Regions from separate parts of the Coralliovum pocilloporae genome, predicted to be linked through region 3. Evidence: predicted binding sites of a transcription regulator. Region 3 holds the regulator's gene; each other region holds the start of a gene.

Region 1 (8,151 bases), 1.4 Mb from region 3:
CGACAGATCGCGCGCCACCAGACCCATCTGGCGTAGCGGATGTTAAAACGTTTCTTCGAGCCGGGCAGAACAAATGGCATGGAGCTTCAGCATATGGTTGGCTTCAGGATGAAGCAGATATGAAACAGACGACGGTTGAATAGTCGGGTCTGTTTAGGGTTAAGGGAATGGCAAGTCCAGTTGTATTCTACCTTTGAACATCCAGCAAAAGACGTACTCCAAGCGCACCAAGCACCAGGGCGGTCAGCCTGTCGAGATAATGCTTGGCAGCAAGGTAACGCCTGCTCATGGCCCGGGTGCCAATCAGGATGGCCAGCACTGTGTAGCACAGCCATTCAACAAGCAGATGGTTGAGGATGATGAAACCCTTTTCCAGAGAACTGAGCCCGGACGGGAAAATCACCACGAGCACGGCCGCAGCAAAGAGAACCGACTTTGGATTAAGCAGGTTGATAAGCATGCCGCGCAGCAATGCTGTTCCGGCTTTGACGGGTGCGCCGCCACCTATGTCATCCGTCGCTGACTTCCAGATCGAGCGGGCGATGTAGAGCAGATAAAGTGCCCCTACGATCTTTGATAATGTGTAGGCCCATGGGAACAGCTTGAATACGATGTCGAGGCCGATAAGGGCTGCCGCTGTCCAGGTGGCGGCAACCAGTCCCAGGCCGAGGCCAGTCAGGATGCCGGATATTCGGCCGGCTGAGAGTGTCGTGTGCAAGACTGCGAGGAGGGCCGGACCAGGGCTTGCCATGGCTGCCAGCAGGGCAAGATTAAAGGCAAGGATATGCTCAAAAGTCATCATTCAAACCCCTACACATCTGTGATCACCTTTGATCGGTGGCATCTGCCGATGGTCAAACATACCAATCACCTTACGTTATCTCTCCCTACGTCACCTGTGTTTCTGGTGCAACAAGGGATAACTTTTTGATTCTTATTACTGAATCGATCAAAATGACAGTTCCGTTAGGTGAGCTTTCGTAAATGAGATGAATATCAAGGTTTTATGACATATCAGGTAGTGTGAATGTATTTCGGTTTGCCGGAGTCATGTTGCTTATCACAGCAAGTATTTGTGTGGTGGCATTGACTGCCATTGGTGATTCGTCGTTTCTTACACACTAACGTGATTGTATTAATCAATGCTGTGAACTCGGGAGGCGGTGCATTGAGAAGAATTCGGGCAGAGCATGGGCTGGCGACTTTGTTGTCCGGCGTGGCCTTGGTCTCAACACTTGGAATGGCTGAAGCAGGAAGCTTCGCCCTTCGTGAACAGTCGGCAACAGGGCAGGGTTCTTCGTTTGCTGGTGTGGCTGCAAATGGCAGTGGCATCAGCTCTATTTTCTGGAATCCGGCAACGTTGTCTCAGGCTGGTGAGGGGATCACGACTGAAAGTCACTACTCAGTGATCCTGCCCAACTCTGATTTCGACGTGGATCCCACTGGTACCACATTGGCGAATGCACCTTTTAACCTGGGTGGTCCGGGCGACATCGGTCGAGACGGGTTGGTCGGGTCATCTTATGCAGCTTATCGTCTGAATGACGATGTTGTTCTCGGTTTTGCCCTCAATGCGCCATTCGGATTGCGGACCAAGGCTAATCCGAACGGCTCCGGACAGACTTTCTCGAGAACCAATGAGGTTCTGTCACTGTATGGCAATCCGATTGTTTCCTACCAGATCAACGATCAGGTCAGTGTTGCTGTCGGCGGGATCATAGCCTATTTCGATGCGCGTCTGACCAATTCCCTCGGTCCGACCAATGGTACGCTCGAGCTCGAAGGCGATGACATCGGCTTTGGTGGAACGGCCGGGATTACGTTCAAGCCGTTCGAAGGGACCGAGCTTGGACTTGGTTACCGGTCACCGGTCAGTTTTGACCTTGAAGGTGATTTGACCGCTGGCGCGCCGTTCAACGGACAGACAGGTATTCGCATTGATGATGTGACCCTGCCGGAGATTGTCACGTTCAGTTTCAGACAGACGATAACGGAAGAATTTGACCTTTTGGGTACGGTTGAATGGACCAATTGGAGCCGGTTTGGTTCTTTCCCGGTTCAGCAGGCGACAACCGTGATCCCTGCCGATCTGGCGTTCGAGTTCAACTATGATGATGGTTGGTATTTCGCCCTTGGCGGTGAATACAGATATAATGAAAAACTCACGTTGAGAGCTGGTGCTGCCTGGGAAATTTCACCGATTGATACCGAAATTCGTGGTTTGAGAATTCCGGATGATGATCGGCTCTGGCTGAGTGCTGGCATGAGCTATCAGTATTCAGATCAGCTCGGTTTTGATCTGGGGTATTCCTATATCACCACGTTTGATACGGAAGTGCTTATCGGCCCTGGTCATCAGGATTTCGCCGGAGTTTCTTTTGCAGCGGACGTCGACGCGGATGTACACATCCTCAGTGCTGCTATGAAGTACAAGTGGTAGACTGTCGTTACTACGGTATCGAATTGAAAGGCCCGGTTTTCCGGGCCTTTTTTGTGTTTGGCAGGGTCGCTTCAGAATGCGCTTTCGAACAGGCCACCGTCGAGCAAGACGTTCTGGCCTGTCATATATCCGGCGTGTTGTGAGCAGAGAAAGGCACATGTCTGGCCGAATTCCTCGGGAGTGCCAAAGCGCTTTGCGGGAATTTCAGCGGTTTGCTGCTGAGCGACTTCCTCTATGGTTCTGCCTGTAGCGAGCGCTGCTTTCTCAAAACCGCCTGTCAGTCGGGTGGTGTCCATTTTGCCGGGCAGGAGATTGTTGATTGTTACATTCTGCTCAGCATAGAGACGACAGACGCCGGCAAGGAAGGCGGTCAGTCCGGCGCGGGCGCCGCTTGAAACATCAAGGCCCGACAGGGGGCGGCGGACGCTCAGGGAGGTGATGTTGACGATCCGCCCGAAGCCTCGTTCAGCCATGCCGTCTATCGTTGCCTTGATGAGTTCGATGGGTGTGACCATGTTCTGAACCACGCCATCAATGATTTCTTCGCGACCGATTTCGCGGAAGTCCTTGCGCGGTGGGCCGCCATTGTTATTCACCAGAATGGACGGGTTCGGGCAGGCTTCCAGAAGCAGAGCCTGACCACCTGCCGTACTGACATCTGCGGCAATCGCTGTGACCCTTACTCCGAAACGGTCTCTTATCTCGTCTGCTGTCTCATTGAGCGTGGTTTCGTTTCGGCTATTGATGACCAGATTGCACCCGGCCTCTGCCAACGCCATAGCGCAGCCTTTGCCAAGCCCTCGACTGGATGCACAGACGATTGCGTCCAAACCTTTGATCCCCAGATCCATAATCAACTCCCGTTCTCTTTCCTGTTTTCAGAATGGGGCCGTGTGAGGTCTGTTGCAAGGCTCTGTTTCATGTCCGGTTTCTCCGATCCCGGGGGTGTCATAATTCTGAAATCGGAATCGTCGATAAGGTGCTCAAATTGTTAACGTTCCGCTGCTGGGGCATCTGCATGACTGACCAATTGAAAAACCGGCATTACCGCGCCTTGTTCCTCTCCGATTTGCATCTTGGAACACGGGGGTGCCAGGCGGACTTTGTTCTGGACTTTCTGAAGCACAATGATGCGGAGACGATCTATCTGGTCGGTGACATTGTCGATGGCTGGCGATTGAAGAAGGGCTGGTACTGGCCTCAACAACACAATGATGTGGTGCAGAAACTGCTGCGAAAGGCCCGTAAGGGTACGCGTATTGTCTATACGCCCGGTAATCACGATGAATTTCTGAGAAGCTATCTCGGCTCTCATTTCGGCGGCATTGAGGTGGTGGATTATACCATTCATCAGGCTGCGGATGACCGGCGCTATCTGGTTATTCACGGTGACTACTTTGATGTGGTCGTCCGCCATGCCAGGTGGTTGGCCCTCGTGGGGGATTGGGCCTACACACTGGCGCTGGACCTCAACACGGTGAGCAATTATGTCCGCCGTCGTCTGGGGTTACAATACTGGTCTCTGTCTGCCTGGGCCAAGGCGAAGGTCAAGAATGCCGTCAATTATATCGGTGACTATGAGCGTATTCTGGCATCAGAGGCCCGTCGCCATCGGGTGGACGGGGTTATCTGTGGCCATATCCACCATGCAGCGATCCGAAACATTGATGGCATCGAATACATCAATTCCGGTGATTGGGTTGAGAGCTGTACGGCAATCGCTGAGCATCACGATGGCACATTTGAGCTTATCCGCTGGACCATGTTGAAAGATCAGGTGCCCGTGCCGAGCCGATCCCAGCACAAGGCGGCGGCTTGACCCTACGATGAAGATTCTCATTGCAACGGATGCATGGCTGCCTCAGATCAACGGGGTTGTCCGAACCTTACAGGCTGTCACCGAAGAATTACGGCTTGACGGGCATGGTGTTTTTATCCTGTCGCCAGAGCTTTTTCGGACCGTTCCCTGTCCGACATATCCCGAGATCAGGCTGTCCCTCACCGGTGTCAGAGGTGTTGCGAGGCATATCCAGGCGTTTGAACCGGAGCATGTGCATATTGCCACAGAAGGGCCCATTGGCCTTGCTGTCCGACGATGGTGCATCAAAAATGATGTCTCGTTCACCACAAGTTATCATACGAAGTTTCCAGAATATCTCCGTGCTCGCGCACCCATTCCGACCGGCTGGACCTATCGCTGGCTGCGCAGGTTTCACAATTCCGGATCCGGGGTTCTGGTGACAACCCCGAGCATGAAGGAAGACCTGTCTGGACGGGGCTTTGACAATTTGCATGTCTGGTGGCGTGGGGTCGATACAGAGCTGTTTCGCCCAAGGGATGTTGCTGTGTTCGATGTGCCCGGACCAGTTTTTCTGTATGTGGGACGGTTGGCTGTTGAAAAGAACATCGAAGCTTTTCTGGAGCTGGATCTTCCCGGTTCAAAAGTCGTGGTTGGCGACGGGCCTGCCCGCCAGGGACTGGAAGAGGCTTTTCCTGACACACATTTTGTCGGACCGCGCACCGGAGAGGCGCTGGCGGAGGCCTATGCGTCTGCGGATGTTTTTGTTTTCCCCAGTTTGACGGATACATTCGGGGTGGTTCTTCTGGAGGCTCTGGCCTCGGGATTACCTGTCGCTGCCTATCCGGTAACAGGTCCGCTTGATGTGGTGGGAGATCGTCCTGTCGGCTGCCTGAACAGAGATCTCAGGCAGGCATCTCTGGATGCTCTGGAGCTCTCTCGGGATACTTGTCGGGATTTTGCCCTGGAAAACAGCTGGGCGCGTTGCGCTCAGACGTTTTTGACAATTGCGTCTGCAGCTCACCGGCCCTGATAAGGGACTATTATCTATTGTGTGAGAGCAGCACGTTCGCCGAAGCTCAGATCGTCGGCATCCGTCTCGATATCGATTGAGATTCCTGCATCTGCCATAGCTTCGCTGAAATCTGTTTCGAGGGTTTCATCTGTGACGGGTGCAACGACTTCTGCTTCTGTCGGCTCGTCAGCCGGGATCACTTCCGGACTTGCATCGAGCTCGAAGCCACTATCAAGATCTGCGATGTCTTCAGCAAGATCAGCATCGAATGCAGCGATGTCATCTGTTGCAAGCTCGGTCGCATCCTCTACGAGAGCTGCTGGTTCGGCAACCATCTCGACAGGGTCTGTCGTAACAGCCTCAGCTGAGGGCGTGATGTCGATGGCGTCAAATTCCATGTCATCTGCAGATGCGCCACTGAGCAGCATATCCACGTCGCTCTGATCAACGCCTTCCCCTTCAAGCTGAGGGCCGTTGAGCAGATGAGCATCAGGTCTTGTATCACCAGCAGGGCGGAACGGGTTTTCGGATGATGCCGCCGGGGTGGCCCCAGCAGCTTCTGAAGCTTCGCCCCAGATGTCCATCATCGCGTTGATCCGGCCTTCCAGATATTTGAGAACATGCACCACTTTCTGGATACGCTGTCCGGTCAGATCCTGGAAAGAGCAGGCCATGTAGATTTCGGTGGAACGGGCATCAAGCGTATCGCAGGCTTCTTCATCAACCTGACTTTCACGCAGAGTCCAGGCGATTTCCTGGATGGTTTCCGCTGCAGACAGAATTTCAGACGTGGCAGTTTCTGTCTGACCGACAATGGCATCCAGTTCGGATGACGCGCGTTCAAACTGATTGTCCGGATTGTTTTCGCTTTGCAGGCGGGAAATCTCTTCCTTCGTGCGCTCAATCGCATTGGCCATATCCGCCAGATCAAAGCGGATTGCGTCGACATCATGAGCGGGTTGAGGTCCGGTAATCGTTTTTTCGAGGCGGCTGATGGCATCCAGCAGCATATTGGTATCTGCAGACCGATGACGTCTCGTGTATTCCTTCAGAAACCAGCGGCCTCGCGCAGTCTCCATAACGGCTGATTCAATCGCTTCATAATCTTCTTCCCTTATCGGGACAGGAGGCGTATCGATAGCCATAGTTTTTTCCGTCATCTGGTCGTGCCATTCAGTTCGCTTATGCGGTGTCCTTCAAAGAATGAAGGCGAATCTTTATCAAAAAGTTTAGGAATCTCATTGCAATGACGCAATCAAGAAGTCGGTCAGATCGGTTTGGGCTGCGTTTTTCCGTCTTCTACGGCTCTTTTTTTCTTATTTTAGGCTTCTATATTCCCGTATTTCCGGTCTGGTTGAATGAGCGACTGGACAGCAATGCTGATTTGTCTGTTGTTCTGGCAGCACCAATTGTTGCGAAAATCCTGTTCTCATCTGTGATCAGTCATTATGCGGACCAGCATGGCGATCGGCGGACAGCCCTGATTGGCTGTAGCGTCATGGCCTGCCTGATTTTTCCGCTTCTGTGGTTTCAGACTGGTCTTGTTTTTCTGTTTCTGATGCTGTTTGCAGTGTCTGCTTTCTGGCAGCCTTTGCTGCCGCTGGCAGATGCATCAGCGGCTTTGGGTGCTCGTCTGCGCCAGCTCGACTATGGGCGAATAAGGATCTGGGGCTCTCTGGCTTTCATTGTGGGGACACTTGGGAGTGGTGTGCTGATGGAGGCCGGGTCTGCTGACCAGACTTTCCTGGCACTGGCCATCCTGTTTGCTGTTCTTGCAGGCAGTGCGGTCCTGTTGCCTCGTCTGGCGGATGACGTGGCACGATCTGAGCAGCCGATGGCTGAGGCATATATACTGCCAGGTGAGGTGCCCCGCTGGTTGACGGGTCGCCTGATAATTGTCATGGCTGCTGCTGCACTTGTGCAGGCGGCTCACGCAGGTATCTATTCTTTTGGGACACTCTACTGGCAGCGATCCGGGTTTAGTGGCACAGAGATCGGACTTTTGTGGTCTGTTGGCGTAACTGCCGAAATCCTGCTGTTCTTTGTCTCAAAACATCTGCGGATACTCAGTCCGGTGTTTCTGATCGGGCTGGGTGCGGCTTTAGGTGGTGCGCGCTGGTTGATTTTCCCGTTTGTATCAGGACTTGAAACGACCTTTGTTCTCCAGATCCTGCACGCAGCCTCTTTTGGAGCGACGCATTTGGGGATCGTTGCCTTCATTGCCTCTCAGGTTCATGGGCGCAAGGCCGGGTCTGCACAGGGTCTCTATTCGACAATTTCCAGTGTCGCGATGGCTGTCACCACACTGGCAGCAGGGTTCCTCTATGAGGCGGGAGCCGAAATCCTGTTTTCAGTAATGGCTGTGACATCCTTTGCCGGGGCGGCGATCCTGTTGGGTGAGAGGATGTTGAATGCCCAGAGACTAAGAGAATGAACACCTTCCTGGACTGGCTCTAGCCCCAGAGTGCCGGGGTAGGAGGCATGATCAGGCCGTCTTCATAGGCCAGGGCGTTATCCCTGTCCTGGGCCAGCAACAGCGGGCCATCAAGGTCGATGACGTCAGCGTCCTGCGCAATAAGCATGGCCGGAGCCATGGCTAGAGAGGTGCCAAGCATGCAGCCGATCATGATCTTGAACCCTTGTGCTCTTGCGTCCTGCTGAAGGAGCAGAGCCTCAGTCAGACCGCCAGCCTTGTCGAGCTTGATATTGATCGCATCATAGAGAGGTCTGAGGCGAGGCAGGTCTGCCCTTGTGTGAAGGCTTTCATCTGCACAGACTGTGATCGGGCGCGGCAGCTCAGAAAGCACGCTGTCATCAGATGCCGGAAGTGGTTGCTCTACGAGTACGACGCCTGCTTTTGCGCAAGCGTCCATGTTGATTTCGTAGATATCCGCGCGC
Region 2 (8,151 bases), 510 kb from region 3:
GGCTGGATTTTCCAGCACCATTGCGGCCTCGCACCAGCAGAGCCCGACCGGCTTCAGCGGTAAAAGACACTTCGTCAAACACAACACGTCCGCCGCGCACGCATCGCAAGTTCTGTCCATCAAGCTTCATGGAAACGGAATCACTCCTCATAACCCGGCAAGGTCGTTCCAGTCGCACCAGCCTGTAACCTGTAGAGACACTGGCAAGTCATGTTAAACTCTCTATATCTCATCTAAAATCACGTATTATCGATTTAAACCCGCCGGGGGAATGACAAATGTCATCCAAACAGCCCATCATGACAAGATCCTGACAGGACGACGGGCTAAGGTTCAGACACACAAAAAAATAAAACCACGGCAACTCAGCGGAGAACCGCAGTCCTTCCAGTCGGTTCTCATAATTCGGCCCAATGACGAAGATGCCAATGAAGAGGATGATTGAACAGTGACGCAATCGCTCGACAGCTTCAAAGCCAAACGCACACTTGATGTCAACGGCAAGACCTACACCTATTTCAGCCTGCCAGATGCCGAAAGGAATGGCCTGGACGGCATCTCACAGCTTCCCTATTCACTGAAAGTCGTTCTGGAGAACCTGCTTCGGTTCGAAGATGGACGCACTGTGACCGCTGATGACATCCGCGCCACCGCAGCCTGGTTGAAAAACCGCAGATCAGATGCCGAGATTTCCTATCGTCCCGCCCGCGTTCTGATGCAGGACTTCACCGGTGTGCCAGCCGTTGTTGATCTGGCTGCCATGCGGGATGCATCCGCCACTCTGGGTGCCGACCCGCAGCAGATCAATCCGCAGGTGCCTGTGGACCTTGTGATTGACCATTCCGTCATGGTCGATCATTTCGGCAACAGTCATGCCTTCGCAAAAAATGTCGACCTCGAATACGATCGGAATGCCGAACGCTATGAATTCCTGAAATGGGGTCAGAAAGCCTTTAACAATTTCCGTGTTGTGCCACCGGGAACCGGTATCTGTCACCAGGTAAACCTGGAATATCTGGCCCAGACCGTCTGGATCAGGGAAGAAAACGGCGAGACGATCGCCTATCCGGATACGCTGGTGGGGACAGACTCCCACACCACCATGGTCAATGGCCTTGCCGTTCTCGGCTGGGGCGTCGGCGGCATCGAGGCCGAAGCAGCCATGCTGGGTCAGCCCGTCACCATGCTTGTTCCTGAAGTTATTGGCTTCAAACTGACCGGCGAAATGGCCGAAGGCAATACAGCAACCGATCTGGTTCTCACTATTGTGGAAATGCTTCGCCAGAAAGGCGTTGTCGGAAAATTTGTCGAATTCTTCGGCCCAGGCCTTGATAATCTGTCGCTTGAGGATCAGGCCACCATTGCCAATATGGCGCCGGAATATGGCGCGACCTGCGGATTCTTCCCCGTCGACAATGACACGCTCAACTACCTGCACACCACTGGCCGTGATGCAGACCGCATTGCTCTTGTGGAGGCCTATTCAAAGGCGCAGGGCATGTTCCGCAGTTCAGACAGTACTGACCCGGTCTTCACGGATACGCTGGAGTTGGATCTCGGCAGTGTTCTACCCTGCATTTCAGGGCCGAAACGGCCGCAGGATCGTATTGAGCTGAAAGTGGCTGACAGCGCCTTTGCTACAGCCATGGATACAGAGTTCAAGCAAGGCGACCTGATCAACAAGCGCGCGCCTGTTGAAGGGCGCGACCATGATCTCGGCAATGGCGATGTGGTGATTGCTGCCATCACCTCCTGTACCAACACGTCCAACCCGTCTGTCCTGATTGGAGCAGGTCTTGTAGCCCGCAAGGCCCGGGAAAAGGGTCTGACCGTCAAGCCATGGGTCAAACCGTCTCTGGCCCCCGGATCCCAGGTCGTGACAGACTACCTGGAAAAAGCAGGTGTTCAGGATGATCTCGATGCACTGGGCTTCAACCTGGTCGGTTATGGCTGCACCACCTGCATCGGCAATTCCGGCCCGCTTCCGCCGGAAATCTCAAAATCCATTCAGGATAATGATCTGGTGGCCTGTTCTGTTCTGTCCGGTAACCGGAACTTTGAAGGACGTGTCAATCCGGACGTAAAAGCCAATTTCCTCGCCTCACCTCCACTTGTGGTCGCCTATGCCCTGGCAGGGTCCCTCAACATCAACCTGACAACGGAACCGCTCGGTCATGATCAGAACGGCGAGGCGGTCTATCTCAGGGATATCTGGCCAACATCGGCCGAGATTGCCGAACTGATGCGGAAGTCTGTGACCCGTGAAATGTTCCAGAGCCGTTATTCAGATGTCTTCAAGGGTGACCCGCAGTGGCAGGATATCAATGTGGAAGGCGGAGAAACCTACAAGTGGAATGGCGGCTCCACCTATGTGCAGAATCCGCCTTACTTTGAAGGCATGACCATGGAACCGGCCCCGGTGAGCGATGTCAAAGATGCACGGATCCTGTCCCTCTTCCTTGATTCGATCACCACCGACCATATTTCTCCGGCGGGCTCGTTCAAGTCGGAAACCCCTGCGGGCAGGTACCTGACAGATCGTCAGGTATCCCCCAAGGACTTTAATTCCTACGGCTCCCGTCGCGGCAATCATGAAATCATGATGCGCGGCACCTTTGCCAATATCCGCATCCGCAACCAGCTGGCTCCGGGCACAGAAGGTGGTATCTCCAAATACAGGGGCGAACAGATGTCCATGTATGACGCGGCTATGGCCTATAAGGCAGATGGCACACCACTGGTGGTCTTTGCCGGCAAGGAATATGGCACCGGGTCATCCCGCGACTGGGCCGCAAAGGGCACCAGACTTCTCGGTGTCCGTGCCGTGATCGCACAGTCCTTCGAACGGATTCACCGGTCCAATCTGGTTGGGATGGGTGTTCTGCCACTCCAGTTTGACGATGGCTGGCAAAGCCTCAATCTTGAAGGAGATGAGGAAATCACCATTGAAGGCATCACCGAGTTGACCCCGCGCCAGACCGTGACAGTGACCATCAGATATCCGGATGGTAAAACAAGATCTGTCGATACACTCTGCCGGATCGATACGCTGGATGAGCTGGATTATTACCGCCATGGCGGCATCCTGCATTATGTCCTGCGCAGTCTTGCGGCATAAGTCTCAAGGTCGCCTGATACCTCAGCCGCCCGGCACGTCCGGGCGGTTTTCTTTATTCGAGGTGATAAAAATTCTTAACAAATCCCTATCGCTGCGTCACCCGCTTGTGACTCGCCTTTGATCAGGAAAACTACTAGTTTCCAGTTAATCACAATTGGACACGTGTATATCGAATGGCAAATTCTTCCAAAAAAAGATCGCGTAATGTGCTGATGCGGGCGCTTTCCGGCATTGCTGTGGCTGGCAGTCTGATGATGCCACTCGCTGCAGAAGCAGGACCGCGCGCGCTTGTCGAGCTGTTCACCAGCCAGGGCTGCTCTTCATGCCCTCCGGCAGATGCGGTTCTGGGCGAGCTCAGCAAACGGGACGACATCATCGCGCTGACCCTGCCGGTCGATTACTGGGATTATCTCGGCTGGAAAGACACGCTGGCCTCACCGGAATACAGCCGTCGCCAGTTCAACTACGCCAAGAAACGTGGAGATCGCTCCGTTTTCACGCCGCAGGTGGTGGTGAATGGACGTGAGTCCGTCATCGGCAGCAACAAGGGCGCCATCAACCGGGCGATTGACCGCCAGGTCCAGCAGAGCCTGGATCCTGAGGTGGACGTGGTTGTGCGCCAGATCGGAAATCGTGTCTCAGTCACCGTTGGTGGCAGCGCTGACCGGACCCAGCATGCAACTGTCTGGCTTGTGCTCTACAACAAGGAAGAAACGGTCGATATCGGACGCGGCGAGAATACGGGCCGTAAGGTCACCTATCACAATGTTGTCCGCAAGATTCAGTCCCTTGCCATGTGGACCGGTGAGGAAATGACCCTGGATCTGCCAAAGTCTGAACTGGCGCGCTACGGTGCGGAGGGCTGTGCTGTTATCCTGCAGACCGGAGACGGTCTGCTGCCGGGACCAATTCTCGGTGCATCCATGATGGAAGGGCTCCAGAGCTGACCCGCACACGGAACGATACAGATTAAACAAGAAAGGCCGGATCGCTTTTGATCCGGCCTTTTGTTGTTCCCGGCTTCAGATCTACAAGCCAAGTCCCTTTTGCATCAGCTCACCAAGTCGCCTTACAAAATCAGACGGATTGGCCGGCGCTTCACCATCCAGAATTCTGGCCTGACCAAGAAGCAAGGGGGCTGCATCTTCCAGAAGAGCCGTGTCTTTGGCATCTGCCTTCTGCGCCAGACCGCGGATAAGGGCGTGGGACGGATTCAGTTCCAGAACCGGAGCCATGGAAGGGAGGCCCTGCTGCTGGCTCATCAGCTTTTCGAACTGCTTGTCAGGTCCGAAATCCGGGGCCACAAGACAAACGGCACTGGTTGCGAGACGCGGTGATGACCTCACATCTCCGACGGCATCACCAAGAATACGCTTGAACTCGGTGATCAGGCTGGCCATTTCACCCTCAGCAGCCTTGTCTTCATCAGACGTGTCCGTCTCATCCTTTGCAATGGATTCAATATCTGAAGCGCCCTGCGTCACGGACTTGAACGGTTTGCCCTCAAAGCCAAGCGCCGTCTGGACCCAGAAAGAATCCACCGGGTCGCTCAGAAGAAGAACCTCAACATCGCGGGCCTGATAGCCTTCCAGATGCGGGCTGGTGCGAATGGCGTCCACATCAGTACCGGTGGCGTAATAGAGAGCTGTCTGGTTCTCCTTCAGATCAGCAACATAGTCGCTGAGTGACCGCCAGCCTTCACCACTCTTTGTGGTCTTGAAGCGAGCCAGCTTGAAGATCGCATCCCGGCGCTCCGGATCTTCATAGAGACCTTCCTTGATGACAGGTCCAAAAGCGTCCCAGATCTTCAGGAAGCTCTCTTCATCAGATTTGGCAAGTTTCTCAAGTTCACTCAGAATACGTTTGGTCACAGCACCACGGATGCTGGTCAGAATGGGATTGTCCTGCAGCATCTCACGGGAGATGTTCAGCGGCAGATCTTCTGAATCCACCACACCGCGCACGAATCTGAGCCAGGCCGGCAGAAGACCGGCATCATCGGTGATGAACACCCGCCGTACATAGAGTTTGACGCGTCCTTTGCGATCCGGATCAAACAGATCAAACGGCTTCATGCCCGGAACAAACAGCAGAACCGTATATTCATGCCGACCTTCAGCACGATAATGGACTGTTACTGCAGGGTCATCAAACTGCCCGGACACATGGCCGTAGAATTCCTTGTATTCCTCATCTGTCACGTCTGACTTTGACCGTGTCCAGAGCGCCGTGCCATCTGCGAGCTGATCCGGCTCATCCGCATCATCCTTTTTCAGAAGGATCGGAACCGGTACATGGGCTGAGTATTCACGGACAATGCGGCGAATGGTGTCTTCTTCCGCATAGGCCTTGTTGTCCTCATTGAGGAACAGTTCAATTCGCGTGCCCCGTTCAGGCGCATCGTCCAGGGCAATGGCATTGACCGTATAGGTGCCCTTGCCGTCAGACACCCACTGCCAAGCCTCATCAGAGCCGGCGCGACGGCTTGTGACATGAACAAGGTCAGCGACCATGAAAGCCGAATAGAAACCGACACCGAACTGGCCAATCAGTGCGGAACTGGCATCACTGCCATCGAGATTGTCCAGAAAGGCCTTTGTGCCGGATCGCGCGATCGTGCCCAGATTGTCGATCAGTTCATCATGGCTCATGCCGATACCATTATCGGTAATCACCAGACGACCGGAATCCTTCTCCGCATCAATCTCAATCTGGAAGCCTGGCGCTTCCCCGGCAATCGTTGCGTCATTCAGCGCCATATGGCGCAGCTTTTCACAGGCATCAGCCGCGTTCGATACAAGCTCACGCAGGAAAATATCCTTGTTGGAATAAACCGCATGAACCATGAGGTGCAGGAGGCGCGATACTTCCGCGCCAAACTCATGCTTCTCGCCAGTATTGGCTGTTTCCGCCTCAGACATTCCGTCTCCCCGTTTCATCTGGAGCATGATGCTATGAACGGGATTCATGCAGCACGCCTTAAACTGTGGTCATAAAACGGGAAAGATATTGTCCATTCCCGCACTGCTTTCAAGAGCGGAGAACGAAAGGCAACAAAAAAGGCCGCGCGAACGGCCTTTTGAGTTTCGGGGTAACGTTTGTCACGGGCGGTCCGGCTACGCAAAAGGTCCCGGGGGCTGGGGGGCAGAGTAAAACCGGAACCTCCAAAAAACCGGACCGCCTGAGGCAACAAGACTAATCTGGTGTTTGATAATGGCAGTACAAGGGCTCGAATAAGACAAAACTGTGGCTTCTCATGTTTGTGAAAAGACGCGAGAAAACGCGATCATCACGGGACCGTTTTCCGATTTTTCTTGAAAGCCTGCCTAATCGGATCAATCATGACAGGAAGATGACATGCAACCATGGAACCTTCCGGTTCCTGAAAGGGAGGCTTGATGAGCGAAAGTGACGAAGGCGCAAGCGTGACTAGTCTGGTCGGCCAATCATCTGCATGGTCGGCCAGTGCGGCGCAGATTTCCTTCAACCGGCAGGAACTGGGTCAGCTCCTTAATGTCTATGGCAGAGCCGTTGCCGCCGGAGAATGGCGAGACTACGCCATCGACCTTTTGAAAGACCGCGCAATCTTCTCTGTCTTTCGCCGATCAAGTGAATTTCCCCTTTATCGTATTGAGAAAAACCCAAAGCTCTCGCGCAAGCAGGGCGCCTATTCCGTTATTTCCCAATCCGGCCTGATCATGAAGCGTGGCCATGATCTGAAAACCGTTTTGAGGGTCTTTGACAAGAAGCGCCTGCAAGTGGTCGAGTAGCTACAGTGTGCTTCTGAAAAGCTGATAGGCTTTTCAGGCAAAAGCTCGCGTTGGAACAAGTCCCCAGAGTCAGGCTCTATCAACGGCCCCATCACCAGGATGAGGCGGGTTCGATGCACCCTCACCAAGGGCGCGCTGCATGATCAGAATGTCGTGCCAGGCATGGTGCTTTCGCCCAACGGCCTCAAGCTGCCCCACTTCACGAAAATCATGCGCATGGTGGAGCTGCCGGGATCTCTCGAAGTCAGCGCCTCCCAGAACCGCAATCATCTGCCGAAAGCCCAGATGTTCGCACCGGGCGATCAGCTCGGCGAGAAGATGCCCGCCAAACCCTTTTCCCCGCATGTCCGGTGCCAGATAGATAGAGTTTTCCACGGTCCAGCGATAGGCCGGTCGGGGTCGATAAGGCCCCACATAGGCATATCCGGCCAGCCGGTTCTGAAGCTCCGCCACCAGATAGGGATAACCGTCAGACACCAGCGTCTCATACCGTCGTACCATCTCCGCTAAATCGGGCGGATCAAGCTCGAAGCTGGCTGTCTCATGATCCACGGCATGGGCGTAGATGCGGGTGATTTCCGCGAGATCATCCATTTCAGCGGGTCGGATCAGAAGGGACATGCCTTTACCTCCAAACAAAAAAGGCGCGGAATGAACCGCGCCTTTTTATCTTATCCGATGTCCTGGACTATTCGCGGTTACCGAACAGCTGCAGCAGGAACATGAACATGTTGATGAAGTTCAGATAGAGGCTGAGAGCACCCATGATCGCCTTGCGGCCAGCCATCGTGCCATCATCACCAACGTAATACATTTCCTTGATCCGCTGGGTGTCATAAGCGGTCAGACCGGCAAAAACCAGAACACCGATAACAGATACGGCAAACTGCAGCGCCGGAGACGCCAGGAAAAAGTTGACCAGAGACGCGATGATGATGCCGATCAGGCCCATGATCAGGAACGTACCCATACCGGACAGGTCTTTCTTGGTCGTGTAACCAAAAATGCTGAGGCCAGCAAAAGCAGCCGCAGTTACAAAGAAGACCGTGGCGATGCTGTCATGGGTATAAACCACGAAGATTGTGGCAATTGAGACGCCAACCAGTGATGCATAGACCCAGAACGTGCCCTGTGCAGCTGTCACACTCATGTTCTGAATGCGGAACCCAAGGAAGAAGACCAATCCAAGAGGCGCAAGCATCAACACCCATTTGAGCGGAGATACGAACAGAAGGCGGCCAAGCTCAGTAACGTAGACGCCAT
Region 3 (8,151 bases):
TGTGACGCCTTGAAATGAGAACCAGTCCCTCCAGGTTGCCCATCCGGTATTGTCCTTTGTAAGAGACAAAAGAGGAATACCACCCCACCGATCCGGTGGTTCAGCCAGAATATCCTTGATCCCGGCGAGAAAGTCAGGAGCGGCAACCGGTGTCACCTCCTCCCGCAACACCATGGCAGCATGTCCTCTTGGTCGCTTTGGGAGATAATCAAACACGATGTCAGCGCCCTCGTCTATCATCCCGGGAATAGCGGTATATTCGCAGGTCAGAATCCGGATATGAGTGCCCGATCCAACGGCTTCCTTAAGCGCGTTGTATCGTGGCATCAGCAGAAGATGAGAAACCTCGTGGGTACAGGCAATGGTGAGTTCATGCCTGCCGGACGCAACGCTTTGTCCCGCCTCATGCAGCCTTTGCAGAATATCCGCGACCTCCCGGGCATAGACCTCCCCAACCGGGGTCAGAATGATGCCGCGACCGTGTCGGGCAAAGAGAGCCGCTCCCAGCTGGATCTCAAGCTGCCGGATATGACGGCTTACAGCGGACTGGGAGGTGCTCAGCTCTTCAGCCGCCCGTGTCGCGTTCTGCACCCGGGCAACGCAGTCAAACACTTCCAATGCACGAATAGACGGCAGATTTCGTCTCAGCCCACTCATATCAATATTGATATTATTATTTACATAAAAAGCAATAGTCGTCCCACCTCTCCCGACCTTATCGTTCACTGAACTCGAATATTGCGTGGCATGAAAGAGGCAAGGGAGGCGGATCATGCTCAGACAGGTTCGTGACGATCTATATCAGATCGGAGAGAGTGCCCTGGGTGCAGACGGCTGGTGTGAGGCTGTCCGTGTGTTTGTTCTGCTCAATAATGGATGTCCTCTGATCTTCGATGCAGGCTCACATCTGCACCGCAAACAGATTATGGCCGAGCTCAAGGAGCTGTTGGGAGAAAGCTCACCCGGCTTTGTTTTCCTGACCCATACGGAACTGCCTCATACGGGAAATCTGAGCGCCATACTTGACGCCTGGCCGCAGACAAGACTGGTCGTCTCAAGCGCGATCCTGCCTCATGTCGAGCTCCCATGGTGGGTTTCAGAGGAACAGGTAGACTTCGCCTATGCGGGGACTGAAGGCTCCTATGGCGGGCGCACGATCTCCTTCACTGACGGGATACTGAAGGATCAGCCCGGCACCCAGTGGATGTATGACGCACAGACAGGCACGTTGTTTACAGCCGATGCCTTTGGATATCTGTTTCCGGAAACAGCCGATGACGCCTTTGACGATGAGATGGAAGACGGCATTCCGACACAATGGTTCCGTCACTATCACGGCGCGGCTTTCCGGTTTCTTCCCATGGTTCAGGGGCAGGCCGCCAATGCGGACATCACCAGGGTCTTTGCCAGCAGGCAGGTCAATGTCATCGCACCGACCCATGGCAATGCGATCCGTGGGGACGTTCCAGGCCATGTTGCAAAGATACAGGACGCTATTTCGGAGTTGTGCCAATGACCTTGCCGACCACCATGAAAGTGTACGGAGACGGCGCAACCCGCGTCGGTGTGCGACAGATCACGCCTGAGATATACTGGATCTGCCATTGTGCGGGCGCAGATGCCGCCCGCCTCAATCGCGGTTTTGCCGAAGATTTCGCACGGATTGATCCGGCGTTCGACCCCAAAGCCAACGATATTATCTACAGCTCCTATCTGTTTATCGATCAGAAGACATTTCTGATTGATACACTTGGCCCGGCTCAGCACACTACAATTCTCTCAGCCCTTGAAGACCTGCTCCAGGGTCGCAGTCTGGATTATCTCTGGATCAGTCATACAGAGCTACCGCATGCGGCCAATACAGCCGCTATTCAACGGGCTTATCCTGATATGCAGGTTCTGACGGTCAGCGGGCATGACCACTACGACATCCACGGGCTCGGTGACGCGGTAAAACTCGATTATGGCGACAGGATTGAGCTTGGCGAGCATACGATAGAAATCATCAAGCCGCTGTTCGTCGATCATGCGCTGACCCAATGGATCTATGAGCACAAGACCGGATTTCTGTGTCCGGTGGACTGGGCTCTTAACGCCCACAATGAGCACCAGTGCTTCCGTTTCATGGACGAGATGGAGGATGTCGGCTATTCCGCCGAGCGATTTACCACCGATGTCTCAATAACAAACTGTGTGGTCTTTCCCTGGCTCCGGTGGGCAGATCCTGATGAGATCATCAGCGCGATAGACCGTTTCTTCGAGGCCTATGACATTCGGATTTTCGCGCCAAGCCATACGAATGTCATCCGGACGGATATGCCCCGTTACCTGGCAGCCCTGAAGGATGCCATGCGGAATGTGGTGACGGCTCACTACGACCTGAAATACTGAGCTGACGCGGCTCCCACTTTGGCGCAACGCGCTCACTACTTTGCTGAAGCGTGTTGTTATTCGCCAAACCGGTTCCCACTTTGGCGCAACGCGCTCTAGGGTCAGGATCCATTAATTTCGTTCATTCTGTTCATCAGGGAAATGTAGAATGGGCGCAAAGCAGGACGCAGGACAGGTGGACCCTATTCAAGATCTGGTTTGTGTCCAGGCTGCATTTCCCTGATGAACCCGTAGGGCGGGGTGATTTTACAGCCCGGCTTTGTTGAAGCTCTTCGAAAACCTGCCAGGTTTCCTTCAGACCTTCGCCGCGCCGAACAGAAAAATCTCCTCCGCAGGATGAATGAAATTAATGGGTCCTGACCCTAGTGAATTTTGTCGTCCAGCCCGTAACCAGCGCCGCGGACTGTGCGGATGGGGTCCTTGCTGCGGCCACGGTTGATCGCCTTGCGCAGGCGGCCTACGTGAACATCGACGGTGCGTTCATCCACATAGACATCGTGCCCCCAGACGCCATTCAGCAACTGCTCACGGTTGAAGACACGCCCCGGGCTCTGCATGAAGAACTCAAGCAGACGGAATTCGATAGGTCCGAGATGGATCTCGCGACCGTTGCGGTGCACCCTGTGGGTTTCCCGATCCAGTTCCAGATCACCGGCTTTCAGCAGGCTTGAGACAAGCTCCGGGCTGGCGCGGCGCAACAGCGCCTTTACGCGAGCCACGAGCTCGGGCACCGAGAAAGGCTTGACCATATAATCATCGGCGCCAGTGGTGAGGCCGCGAATACGATCTGTCTCTTCAGATCGTGCTGTCAGCATGATCACCGGCACCCGCTCGGTGTCCGGCATAGCACGAATGCGTCGGCACAGTTCGATACCTGACAGGCCGGGCAACATCCAGTCCAGGACGATCAGATCAGGGGTTGCCTCCTGCAATGACAGTTCTGCATCGTCTCCCGTCATAGCGGTGCTGACACTGTAGCCCTCCGCCTCAAGATTGTACCGCAGCAGAACACTGAGCGGCTCTTCATCTTCCACAACGAGTATGCGCGGTCCCATCCTGGTCTGTCCCCTTCAGCTATTCCGGCTGACTGATGTCTTCATGCGACAGCAAAGACGTCTCATCGGCTTTCTGACGCTCTTCCTCGAACTGCTCGCCTGTCTTCACATAGTAGACAGTCTCAGCGATATTGGTTGCATGGTCACCAATCCGCTCAATGTTCTTGGCGCAGAACAGAAGATGCGTGCACAATGTGATATTGCGCGGGTCTTCCATCATATAGGTGAGAAGCTGGCGGAAAAGAGACGTATAAAGCGCGTCGATTTCATCATCGCGCATCCGCACTTCTTCAGCCAGAGCCATGTTCTTGCCCGTATAGGCATCCAGCACCCGCTGCAGCTGCCCGAGAGCCAGCTCGGAAACGTTTTCAACGCCCAGAATAAACGCCTTGAAGTGATGGCCACCATCCATTGCCACAACACGTTTGGCGATATTCTTGGCCAGATCACCGACCCGCTCCAGATCACTTGAGGTTCGCATGGCTGCAATGATTTCACGCAGATCAGAGGCCATCGGCTGACGACGCGCGATCAGAATAATCGCCTGGTCCTCAATTTCGCGCTGCATATCATCCAGCCGCTTGTCCGACTCAATAACAGACTTGGCCAACGGAATATCGCCGCGGTTCAGCGCAGTAACAGCCTCAGCCACCTGCTTTTCAGCCAGACCGCCCATTTCTGCAATGCGGCCGGCAAGCCGCTGCAATTCTTCATCAAAAGACGATACAATATGATCTGTCATTGATCTGATCCCTGTCACGAGCACCATTTATCAGCCGGGCTGATCAGGTGCTCTGTATTCTGTGCAATCCGGCTTAGCCGAAACGGCCTGTGATGTAATCCTGCGTCCGTTTGTCCGCCGGGTTGGTGAAGATCTGGTCTGTCGCCCCTTCTTCAACCAGAACGCCCAGATGGAAGAAGGCTGTCCGTTGCGACACGCGCGCGGCCTGCTGCATGGAATGGGTCACGATCACGATCGTATAGTTCTCCCGCAGCTCATCCATCAGCTCTTCAACCTTGGCGGTTGCAATCGGATCAAGCGCCGAACATGGCTCATCCATCAGGATGACTTCCGGGCTCACGGCAATGGCGCGGGCGATACACAGGCGCTGCTGCTGACCACCGGAGAGACCTGTACCAGGCGCATCAAGCCGATCCTTGACTTCCTCATAGAGACCCGCCTTCTGCAGGCTGGTCACGACGATTTCCTCAAGCTCCGCCTTGTCCCGGGCGAGGCCATGAATGCGTGGCCCATAGGCCACATTCTCGAAAATGGACTTCGGAAACGGGTTAGGTTTCTGAAACACCATGCCAACACGGGCGCGCAACTCGACCACATCGATGGACGGGTCATAGATATCCAGACCATCAAGTGTGATATCACCCTGAACCCGAGCCACATCAATGGTGTCATTCATCCGGTTCAGGCAGCGCAGAAAGGTCGACTTGCCGCAGCCGGACGGGCCGATCAGGGCTGTCACCTGGCGCTCACGGATATCGAGATCAACGCCGAAAAGCGCCTGCTTTTCTCCATAGAAAACGTCAACGGACTTGCCGCGCATCTTGTAACTCGGGCTAGCCGATGCGGAAGCCATCGCGGTTTCTGACGCGGTCTGTTCCTGAAGTGACATTGCTTTTTCCTCTAAAGCAGCTGAGACCTGTGTCTACCAGCGCCGTTCAAATCTCTTGCGCAGCACAACGGCCAGCGCATTCATCAAAATCAAGAAGCCGAGCAGGATCATAATGGCTGCCGCCGTCTTCTGCTGGAACGCGATTTCCGGGAAATCCGCCCACATGAAGATCTGCACCGGCAGCACGGTCGCCGGGTCCAGTGGACCTGCCGGAATGTCGACGATAAAGGCGACCATGCCAATCATCAGCAGCGGTGCAGTTTCACCCAGGGCCTGGGCCATGCCGATAATGGTGCCGGTCAGGATCCCCGGCATTGCCAGAGGCAGAACATGGTGAAACACGGTCTGGATTCTCGAGGCCCCAATGCCCAGTGCAGCCTCACGGATGGAGGGCGGCACGGCCTTCAGAGCGGCCCGCGCCGCAATAATGATGGTCGGCAGGGTCATCAGAGCGAGAACCATACCACCGACAATCGGCGCGGAGCGCGGCAAGTGGAAAACATTCAGGAAGACGGCCAGACCCAGAAGACCGAAAACAATGGATGGTACCGCAGCCAGATTGTTGATGTTCACCTCAATCAGCTGGGTCCAGCGGTTCTTGGGCGCGAATTCCTCAAGATAGATGGCAGCAGCAACACCCAGCGGGAAAGCCAGCAGCAGGGTCACTACCATCGTCAGGAATGAGCCGACAATGGCACCCCAGATCCCTGCCAGTTCCGGCTCGCGGCTGGCTCCGGCCGAAAAGAATGTTGTGTTGAAGCCGTAGGAGACAAGATTCTGGCTTTTCAGATGATCGAGCCAGACGATTTCCTTATCAGACAGCTTGCGATTGCTTTCCGGCTTGACCAGACGTTCCATTGTCCAGTTAACGGCTGCAGCATCCTCATCCGATGACAGCGGAATGAGCACTTCACCCTTCACACCGGCAGCCGAGACCTGATTCAGGCGAACAACGCCATCATTGATGCGGATCAGGTAAGACGGCAGCGTTGTATCAAGCTCAAGACTTTCACTGACATCTGCAGCCTTCTGGTCGAGTTTGTCAGCTTCCGCCAGGTGGTTGGCAATACGGGCCTTGACCGCAGCCAGATCCTTGTCGGCCCGTTCGATACGGCCTTCAAGGGTCTCCCGTGTTTCCGCATCTGCATCTGCAAGGCGACGTCTGTAATCCGCCAGATCAGCCTCAAGCGCTTTCTCGGACAGTTGTGAGAGACGGGCTTTCTGACGCAAACCATTGGCGCGTCCCGCCAGATGGTCCTTCACTTCATCCAGAATGGCCGCAAAATCACTGCTGCTGGTGGACAGCAGTTCCGCATCCTTGCCATCCACCGTCGGAGACAGGGTTCCCTGAACAGCCACCATCTCGCGATCTGTAACAAGACCCTTGAAATAAAGATCCGCAAAATCCGACAGGGGGACGGAATAGGCATTCGGCCTGTCCATCAGGGACGGATCGGCGATGAGCGCATCACGCACTGACAAACCGGCCCCGCTTGAGATCAGGCCATTGCGCAAGCGTCGGTCTTTACGACCGATTTTGAACGGCAGCGCCTCAGCCATGGCCTGTTTCAGATAGAGTTCATAGTCACCACGACGGAGGACAGCCGGATCGCCCGTCCCTTCCGGGTCGACTTCACTCTTCGGCACATTCACGGTCAGGGACAGCGAATAGCTGGTAAAGGCCGGAATGCCCTGAAACACCACCGTTGACAGCAGCATGGCGAGGAACAGGACAGCGACCAGTACCGCACTCATGCCCAGCAAGCGAAACCGGCGCTCCCTTGCATATCGACGGGCCAGATGACGACGAGCGGCATCTGACTGGAAATTCGCGCCAGACGCATGGGTCGCAGGCGCAGCCTGATTTGCCATATCAGTCATATTGCTCTCTATATTTCTGGACCACACGAAGGGCGATTACGTTCAGCGCCAGCGTGACGCAGAAGAGGACAAGACCCAGCGCAAAGGCAGCCAGCGTCTTGGCACTGTCAAACTCCTGGTCACCGACCAGAAGGGTGACGATCTGCACAGTCACTGTGGTGACCGCCTCAAGCGGATTGATTGTCAGATTGGCTGCAAGACCTGCTGCCATCACCACAATCATGGTTTCACCGATGGCCCGGCTGACAGCCAGAAGCAGAGCCGAGACAATACCCGGCAGGGCAGCGGGCAGAACGACGCGCATGATGGTTTCGGACTTGGTTGCCCCCAGACCGGCAGAGCCATCTCGCAGCGACTGCGGAACCGCATTGATCACATCATCGGACAGCGAAGAAACAAACGGGATGATCATGATACCCATGACAACCCCGGCAGCGAGCGCGGATTCGGACGATACCGTCAGGCCGACACTCTCACCAAACCCCCGGAACATGGGCGCAACAGTCAGCGCTGCAAAGAAGCCGTACACCACTGTCGGGATACCGGCGAGAATCTCAAGCACCGGCTTGGCAATTGCACGCACCCGGTTGGTGGCATAGTCAGACAGGTAAATTGCCGCCAGAAGACCGACAGGCGCTGCAACCAGCATCGCAATCAGCGTAATCAAAAGAGTACCGACGAACAGCGGAATCATGCCGAATGTGCCGGAACCGCCAACCTGATCCGCACGGAGCGCGGTTTGCGGACTCCATTCGATACCAAACAGGAAGTCAAGCAGCGGAATTTTCTGGAAAAACCGCAGGGATTCAAAGATCAGCGACATCACAATGCCAATCGTCGTCAGAATGGCAATAGCTGAACAGGCGATCAGTGTGATGCGGATAACGCGCTCAACCGTATGCCGGGTGCGCGTATCGACCTGGATCTTGCGGTAGCTCAGAAAAAACCCGGCAGCGGCCAGAAGACCGGCGACAACCAGGATCAGGGTATCACTGACGGCGGAATAGGATCGATACAGCTCTGCCGCATCCTTCACCAGCTCCGGACGTCCAACGATACCGCCAAAGGCCAGAGCCCGGGCATCACGTGCGAAAGCCTGAACTTCCGGCGCGCTCATGCCCGCAGTTACGGCAGCACTTTCGGACAGAACATAGGATTCCAGAATGGACGGGGAAACGATCGCCCAGGCCAGC
Region 4 (8,151 bases), 340 kb from region 3:
CCCTTGTTGCGGGCAATCGCGGCAAAGAAGTTGCTTTGCCCCGCAGACAGCAAGGTTTCCTCTGTCAGAGTGCCGGGTGTGACCAGCCTGACCACATCGCGCCGGACCACGGATTTTGAACCGCGTTTCTTGGCTTCTGCCGGATCTTCGGTCTGTTCACAGACAGCGACACGAAATTCGAGTGCAATCAGCTTCTGCAGATAGTCGTCAGCGGCGTGCACTGGAACGCCACACATGGGGATATCTTCACCCAGATGCTTGCCCCGTTTGGTGAGGGTGATGCCCAGTGCGCGGGATGCTTCAACAGCATCCTCGAAGAACAGCTCATAAAAATCGCCCATCCGGTAAAACAGAAGACTGTCCGGATTGGCTGCCTTGATTTCCAGATACTGCTCCATCATCGGGGTAGGTCGTGCGTCGGACGACGGAGAGCCGGATCGTGATTCTTTTGCGTGCGCCATGGCGGGAAAACCTATCAGACCGTTAACGGCATTTGAAAAGAACTTTCTTGCATCTGGGTCTTTTTCCCCGGTTTGATGGTGTAAAAGAGCAAGCTATTGTCGTAGCGGAAACAGTTCACCCCGAATTGCCGCCCCTTGAGCAGAAGAAAGAAAGATATGTCTCGAAAGAATGACGCCTCTGACGGCCAGGTTTCGGTTACGGATCAGGAAGCGCTGCGATTTCATCAGCAGGGACAGCCTGGAAAGATTGAAATCAACCCGACAAAGCCCATGGCCACCCAGCGCGATCTGTCGCTGGCCTATTCTCCGGGCGTGGCGGCACCGGTGCTGGCGATTGCTGAAGACCCGAGCCGTGCCTTTGACTATACATCGCGTGGCAACATGGTTGCCGTCATTTCAAACGGCTCAGCCATTCTTGGTCTTGGCAATCTCGGTGCGCTGGCATCAAAGCCGGTGATGGAGGGAAAAGCTGTTCTCTTCAAGCGGTTTGCCGATGTGGATGCCATTGATCTTGAGGTTGATACTCAGGATGTGGATGAATTCATCAATGCGGTGCGCTATCTCGGCGTCACATTTGGCGGCATCAATCTTGAGGATATCAAGGGGCCGGACTGTTTCATCATTGAGCAGAGACTGCGGGAGCTGATGGATATCCCGGTCTTCCATGATGATCAGCATGGAACGGCCATCATTGTGGCGGCCGGTCTCATCAACGCGCTTCATCTGACCGGCCGGAATATCAAGACAACGAAGATCGTCTGTAACGGTGCTGGTGCGGCTGGTATTGCCTGTATCGAACTGGTCAAGGCCATGGGTGTGCCCCATAACAATGTCATCCTCTGCGACACCAAGGGGCCGATTTATGCGGGTCGCGATTTCGGCATGAACCAGTGGAAAGCCGCTCACGCAGTTGAAACGGATGCACGCAGCCTGGAAGAGGCCATGGATGGGGCCGATGTTTTCTTCGGAGTGTCGGTCAAGGGTGCTCTGACGCAGGATATGGTCGCCTCCATGGCGGATAACCCGATCATCTTTGCCATGGCCAATCCGGACCCGGAAATCACCCCGGAGGAAGTTGCGGACGTTCGGGATGATGCCATCATGGCGACAGGGCGCTCGGATTATCCGAACCAGATCAACAATGTGCTTGGGTTTCCCTATATTTTCCGCGGAGCACTGGATGTCCAGGCGTCCGCCATCAACGACCAGATGAAGATTGCGGCAGCCCATGCCCTGGCCAATCTTGCCCGGGAAGATGTTCCCGATGAGGTGGCCAGTGCCTATCGCGGCAACAGGCCGAAATTCGGCCCGAACTACATCATTCCCGTGCCGTTTGATCCACGTCTCATCAGTGCGGTTCCGCCCGCTGTTGCTCAGGCAGCGATGGAATCAGGCGTTGCCAAGCGTCCGTTGATGGACCTGGAGCTTTACTCCCATCAGCTTTCTGCCCGCCGGGATCCGGTCGCAGGAACCCTGCATAGAATCTCCACCCGGGTCCGGCGCAATCCGAAGCGGGTTGTCTTCGCTGAGGGAGAAGAAGAGCAGGTCATCCGCGCTGCAGCGTCCTTCGTCAATCAGGGGCTTGGAACCGCAATCCTTGTCGGGCGGGATCACGAAATCCGGGCGACGGCGGACCGTGCCGGTATCGAGCTGAACGAGAATATCGTGCTGATGAATTCGCAGAGCTCATCCAGAACCGAGGATTATGCGGAATATCTTTACAGGCGCCTGCAGCGTAAGGGTCATCTGTTCCGGGACTGCCAGCGCCTTGCAAAGCATGATCGCAATTATTTTGCCGGCAGTATGGTGGCTTTGGGAGATGCTGACGCGGTTGTCAGCGGCGTGACGCGGAACTACTCCGTCGTGCTGGAAGACATGAAAACCGTGATTGATCCCAAGCCCGGCCAGCGTGTCATTGGTGTTTCACTGGCTTTGTGCCGGGGGCGAACGGTTCTGATCGCCGATACTGCCGTGCATGATATGCCGACAGCGGAAGAGCTCGCGGATATTGCTGAAGAGGCGGCTGCCGTGGCCCGTCGTCTTGGGCATGAACCGCGTGTTGCCCTGTTGGCCTATTCCACCTTTGGTCATCCACCGGGAGAGCGGTCCAACAAGCTCCGGGAAGCGGTGGAAATTCTGGATTCGCGTCGGGTTGACTTTGAGTATGACGGCGAGATGGCGGCTGATGTGGCTCTGAACAAGGAGTTGATGGCAGCCTATCCGTTCTGTCGCCTCTCAGGTCCGGCCAATGTTCTGGTCATGCCAGCCTTCCACTCTGCGTCAATTGCCACCAAAATGCTGCAGGAGCTGGGTGGCTCAACGGTTATTGGTCCGCTGCTGGTGGGCTTTGAGAAGTCTGTCCAGATTGTCACGCTCGGTGCAAAGGATTCCGATATCGTCAATATGGCCGCGCTGGCTGCCTACAATGTAGGTGGATAGAGCCCTGACTCTAACGACAGCCCGGGCCATTTGCTCTGGTCCGGGCTGCTTCCAAAACAGGTCTTCAGATAACCAGGATCAGTTCGCGCGACGCCGGGTCTGACCGCTGTAATAATTGACGTAGCGGTCATCAATCTGGCTGATCGGGATAACGATAAACACATCGGTGGTCCCGAACTGGTAATCAATTACGGCACCATCTCCCACATAGGCACCGAGGCGCATGTAACCCTTGATCAGCGGCGGCAACTGTCTGAGCACGGCTTTCTGATCAACCGCTTCCAGCGGCATGCGGTTCATGTGAACATAACGGCTCTGCACGGCGCGGGCAGACCAGGTGTCCGGCGCTGATGCGCTGTGGTGAATGAAACTCAGCTGTTCCGCCAGTTCCTGAGGGTCCGTGCCTTCAATACTGGCACAGCCAAACAGAACATCAATATTGTGCATGCAGATATAGGACCAAATGCCCTGCCAGAGTAGCTCGACCGTTCTCTTGCTGCGATAAGATTTCAGAACGCAGGATCGGCCAAGCTCAAGAAAGGTCTTGTCCGGGTTCTGTTCTATCAGACCGCTGATGTCATATTCATCTGTTGTATAAAAACCGTGGTTGAGCTCAGCAACATCCTGCCGCAACAAGCGGTAAGTGCCGACAATCTGCGGTTTCTTGCGGCGGAAACGACCTGAAACCGGCTCATGATCAATAACCAGCAGATGATCACAGATAGCATCGAACTTGTCGGCATCACGCCGGGTTGCCCGGGTCATCTTGTTCGGTTTGGCCGACATCTCTTCATAGAAAACCCGATAGCGCAGGCGCTGAGCCTTGCGGATCTCTCTTGGTGTGCGGGCAAGCCGGACTTCCAGAGATCCGATTCGTCCCAGCGTATCACCCTGGCTTGCAATCTCTCCCCGGCGCGGCAAGGGGATGACGTTACTGGCGAGTGGGGTGAACCGCTTGACCAGACGCGTGGTTGACAATCTCTGAGGGCGCATCATTGGTTTCCTGAACATTCCGGCAGTTTATCACATGCCGGGCCTTTCGCCATCTAAGTTTCTGTGTGCAGCGGCTGAACCGGGATCGGTTCAATCCATCAAAACACACGTCATCCATAAGACAGGCTCATGACAGAATGACGACGGAATTTACGGGTCTGAATCCTACAGCGTGCTTCTGAAAAGTTGATAGACTTTTCAGATAAAAGCTCGCGCAGAAACAAACTCGTAAAGCGCCGCTACCAATTCAAGTTAAAGGTCTGGTACTTTAACGGGATGCGATATCGGCAAGAAGGCTCTGCAGGCGTTCAGGATCGATAGGCTTGGTGATAAAGCCGTCGAATTGCAGGTCATCAGGGTTTTGGCCGTCCTCGGCCAGAACATCTGCTGTGAGGGCGACTACAGGAACCGGGGCGCGACCCAGCTCCTGTTCATCTTCCCGGATCTGCCTGAGGGCGGATCTGCCATCCACTCGGGGCATGTGAAGATCCATCAGGATCAGGTCGTAGGTTCTTTCCCGGGCGGCCATGATACCTGCATCACCATCGGCAACCCGTGCGGGTCGATGGCCTGTTTTCTGCAACAGGGTTGTGACCAGAAGCGCGTTGACATCATTGTCTTCCACAACGAGCACTTTCAGCGCAGACACGGGCGCTGGCTTGTCTGCATCAGTATCAAGGATCGTTTCCGGCGCTTTATCGAGCGGGGTCGTGTGATCATCCGGATCAAGAAGCTGATCGAGCAGTCGCTTGAGTGTTGCCGATCTGATCGGGCGAACCAGAAAAGCGTCCAGTCCCTGGGCCTGCCAGTCATTCAGCCTGTTGCGACCGTCATGGGTGAGAATGACTGCACGGGGGATATCCGGCAGTGATATTTCTCTGAACCGGGTCGATACAGTTTCGGGGTTCTGCTCACCAGTATCCGCGTAAAGCAGAAGATCCGGTTTGAACTTATCATCAAACCTGATGTCTTTCAGGTCGGACGCGATGGTAACGTGATGGCCGAGTGCCTCAAGATCGGTTTTCAGAGCTGGTGCTTCCAGCGGGCTGTCCCAGATAATCAGGCAATGACCCGGATCTGAGGACGATTCAGTTACAGAGGCGGGGTCTGCCTTGACAGACAACACAAAATGGAAGCGACTGCCGGATGTGCCTGTCTCAACATCAATATGGCTGCCCATCAGGTGGACGATGCGCTGGGAAATTGAAAGCCCAAGGCCGCTGCCGCCATGCAGGCGCGTGGGGCCTTCGTCTGCCTGGGTGAACTCATCAAAGACGGCTTCTACCGGCTCAACCGCGATGCCGGGCCCTGTGTCCTCAACGGAAAAGGTCAGGTGATAATGTCCGTCTTCCTTATCCGGTTCAGAGGATATGGACACCCGGACGCCACCGGTCTCTGTGAATTTGACCGCATTGCCGATCAGGTTGAGAAGAACCTGCCGCAAGCGGCTACCGTCAAGCATGATGTTTGAAGGCAGGGCCGGGTCAAGCTGTATGGCCAGATCAAGGGATTTTGCATAGGCCTTGGGAGCGAACAGTTCGGCCAGCTTTTCAACCAGATCCCGAATATCCGTGGGCTCTGAACTCAGATCCAGCCGCCCGGCCTCAATGCGTGAGATGTCGAGCAGGTCGTTGATCAGTTCAAGAAGAGCCAGGCCGGAAGACTGGGCAATATCCGCGTAATTCCGCTGCTCCGGAGAAAGCTCGGTATCCATCAGCAGGCCGGTCATGCCCAGAATGCCGTTAAGTGGCGTACGGATTTCATGACTGACCGTGGCCAGAAAACGGGACTTGGCGCTGTTGGCATCCTCAGCCGCGATCTTCGCGTCTGTCAGGGCCGTCTCATGCGCCTTGCGGTTGGAAATGTCCTGCGCCAGGGTCAGTGTCGAGGTGACACGGTTTGCCTCATCCCGGATGGTGATATCACGCCAGGAGAACCAGCAGGGACCTGACACCGTCTGCAATTGCAGGTCAATATCGCCTTCACCATTGACCGAAATGGTATTGTAGCTTTCTGTCAGATGATCCAGATCGAGTGTGTTGCCGATCCTGATATGCGGATTGCCCGCAAGAAGGCGGCTGGCCGATGGGTTCATATAGGTGATGCGATCATTGGAATCCCGCTCCAGAACCACATCTCCGGACTGGTCGATCAGGGCGCGGTAGTGTTGAAGGGTGTCCCGCAGTTCCCAGATTTCATCCTGGAGCTGCTCGCTTTGATCCGCTGAAGCCCTGACAGCAAGGGCTGAACCGTTTGAAGAGAGGCTCGTCGAGGTCTTGAAGAGCCGCTGTTGACCGGATCCGTCCGGGGTGCCAAGCAGAAGGCCAAGGCAGAGGCTGCCAAAAGCTGAGGGCACGAGGGCAAACCCGTAATGACCCAGCAGGACAAACAGAAGTGCAATCCCCAGATTGGCAAGTCCGGCGCATAGCAGAACAACGGCACGCGTCTGCCGGGATGGATAAGATGTCTTGCGGCGGCGTAATGTCTTTGAGGCAGGCCGCGCGAAGACAGGCGGCGGCGATGGCCGCTCTGCTGAATCCGGTCCTGTTCCCTTATGTATCAGCCGCTCTCTCAACGGTCTCTCCGCTCTTGATCGGGCGGATCATGACATGAGATGTTTAAGACCGGCTGAACAAGAACAGTCTAAAATGCCTTTGTACCGGTGTTTTCAAGAGCGCGGTAACTGAGAGATTCAGCCAGATGCAGGCGATTGACCCCGGGATCTCCATCAAGATCGGCAATACTGCGCGCAACCTTGAGAACCCGATGATAACCGCGGGCGGAAAGCTGCATCTTGTCTGCGGCCTCCTGAAGGAGGTCTGCGGCGGCCTGATCCAGGTTGATCACATCCTCAATACGGGCGGGCGGGCATTGAGCATTTGTCCGGCAATCCGGGATGCCAAGCGCCTCAAATCGTGCTTTTTGGCGGTCACGTGCCGCAGCAACCCTGTCTGCAACAGTTGCAGACTGTTCCGCTTTCTCAGAGCGGACCAGGTCGCTGGCAGTCACGGCGGGGACTTCAATACGAATGTCAATCCTGTCCATGAACGGGCCGGACACACGAGCCTGATAATCTGATGCACAGCGTGGCCCCCGCTTGCAGCTGTGCCCGGGTTCTCCGGCATACCCGCAACGGCAGGGATTCATCGCAGCAACGAGCTGAACACGCGCCGGATAGGTAACCCTGTAATTGGCTCGCGCAATGCTGGTTTCGCCTGTTTCCAGTGGCTGGCGCAGAGAATCCAGGACCTGAGGGGTGAATTCCGGTAACTCGTCGAGAAACAGGACCCCATTGTGGGCCAGTGAGATTTCCCCGGGCCTGGTGCGCAGGCCACCGCCCACAAGAGCCGCCATCGAGGCCGAATGATGCGGTGCCCGGAAGGGGCGTCTGTCGGTCAGTTGCCCATCAGACAGGGTGCCGGCAATCGATTGCACCATGGAAACGTCCAGCAGTTCCTTTGGTGAGAGTGGCGGCAGAATGGACGGCAGGCGGCTGGCCAGCATGGATTTACCCGAACCGGGAGGACCGACCATCAGCAGGTTATGGCCACCGGCGGCGGCTATTTCCAAAGCCCGCTTTGCCATCTGCTGGCCCTTGATATCAGCCAGATCCGGCAGGTCAGTGGCCGGTTTGTGCATCCGGGCCTCTGGTCGCGACAGGATTTGCGTGCCCTTGAAATGATTGGCCAGCCCAATGAGGCTGACGGGGGCGAGAATGGTCACATCTTCCCCGGCCCAGGCAGCTTCCGGGCCGGAACGGGCCGGGCATATGAGGCCAAGTCCGGAACCCGATGCCGCCATGGCTGCAGGCAGGACACCGGCGACTGGCGCGACCGTGCCATCAAGCGCCAGTTCACCCAGCACCATGTAGTCCTGAAGCTGGTCGGCAGGCAATGCGCCCATGGCAGCCATTAGGCCGAGAGCGATTGGCAGGTCGTAGTGACTGCCTTCTTTTGGCAGATCCGCAGGAGCAAGGTTGATGGTGATGCGCTTTGCCGGAAGAGCCAGACCTGAGGCAACAAGTGCCGCGCGCACCCGTTCCCTGCTTTCACCTACGGCCTTGTCCGGCAGCCCGACAATGGTAAAGGCGTGAGCGCCTGGCCCGATCTGAACCTGAACATCAACCGGGACCGCATCGACCCCTTGAAAAGCAACTGTCTTGATACGCGAAACCATAGATTCAACCCCAAACAGAACGGGTTTCTGAAGCTATGGCAGAATACTCCCGATCAGAATGCAACCGTATTACAACCTAATC

The links. The regulator PhoB, encoded in region 3, activates phosphate uptake and scavenging genes when phosphate is short. The targets are predictions, from matches to a motif close to TGTCATNNANCTGTCAT.
Region 1: a site for PhoB is predicted at 3,387-3,403, ahead of RA157_RS02365 (UDP-2,3-diacylglucosamine diphosphatase). Genes of this name have one in related genera too.
Region 2: a site for PhoB is predicted at 6,460-6,476, ahead of RA157_RS06650 (DUF2794 domain-containing protein). Genes of this name have one in related genera too.
Region 4: a site for PhoB is predicted at 4,012-4,028, ahead of olsB (l-ornithine N(alpha)-acyltransferase). Genes of this name have one in related genera too.

What each region holds. Positions count from the first base shown of each region.
Region 1 is NZ_CP132542.1:485,554-493,704, reverse strand. Features, by position in the region: gene RA157_RS02385 (glycosyltransferase family 61 protein) at 1-80, opposite strand, end outside; gene RA157_RS02380 (LysE family translocator) at 188-802, opposite strand; gene RA157_RS02375 (OmpP1/FadL family transporter) at 1,169-2,440, shown strand; gene RA157_RS02370 (SDR family oxidoreductase) at 2,512-3,291, opposite strand; gene RA157_RS02365 (UDP-2,3-diacylglucosamine diphosphatase) at 3,459-4,259, shown strand; gene RA157_RS02360 (glycosyltransferase family 4 protein) at 4,267-5,271, shown strand; gene RA157_RS02355 (protein phosphatase CheZ) at 5,286-6,413, opposite strand; gene RA157_RS02350 (MFS transporter) at 6,500-7,687, shown strand; gene dgcA (N-acetyl-D-Glu racemase DgcA) at 7,707-8,151, opposite strand, start outside.
Region 2 is NZ_CP132542.1:1,421,942-1,430,092, forward strand. Features, by position in the region: gene ccmA (heme ABC exporter ATP-binding protein CcmA) at 1-130, opposite strand, end outside; gene acnA (aconitate hydratase AcnA) at 449-3,118, shown strand; gene RA157_RS06640 (DUF1223 domain-containing protein) at 3,292-4,065, shown strand; gene htpG (molecular chaperone HtpG) at 4,147-6,039, opposite strand; gene RA157_RS06650 (DUF2794 domain-containing protein) at 6,517-6,888, shown strand; gene RA157_RS06655 (GNAT family N-acetyltransferase) at 6,958-7,509, opposite strand; gene RA157_RS06660 (Bax inhibitor-1/YccA family protein) at 7,577-8,151, opposite strand, start outside.
Region 3 is NZ_CP132542.1:1,931,463-1,939,613, reverse strand. Features, by position in the region: gene RA157_RS09015 (LysR family transcriptional regulator) at 1-657, opposite strand, end outside; gene RA157_RS09010 (oxygen-binding di-iron domain-containing protein) at 773-1,516, shown strand; gene RA157_RS09005 (MBL fold metallo-hydrolase) at 1,513-2,391, shown strand; gene phoB (phosphate regulon transcriptional regulator PhoB) at 2,754-3,446, opposite strand; gene phoU (phosphate signaling complex protein PhoU) at 3,466-4,188, opposite strand; gene pstB (phosphate ABC transporter ATP-binding protein PstB) at 4,262-5,041, opposite strand; gene pstA (phosphate ABC transporter permease PstA) at 5,111-6,958, opposite strand; gene pstC (phosphate ABC transporter permease subunit PstC) at 6,951-8,151, opposite strand, start outside.
Region 4 is NZ_CP132542.1:1,592,458-1,600,608, forward strand. Features, by position in the region: gene mutS (DNA mismatch repair protein MutS) at 1-461, opposite strand, end outside; gene RA157_RS07440 (NADP-dependent malic enzyme) at 618-2,900, shown strand; gene olsB (l-ornithine N(alpha)-acyltransferase) at 2,979-3,893, opposite strand; gene RA157_RS07450 (ATP-binding protein) at 4,162-6,468, opposite strand; gene RA157_RS07455 (YifB family Mg chelatase-like AAA ATPase) at 6,537-8,069, opposite strand.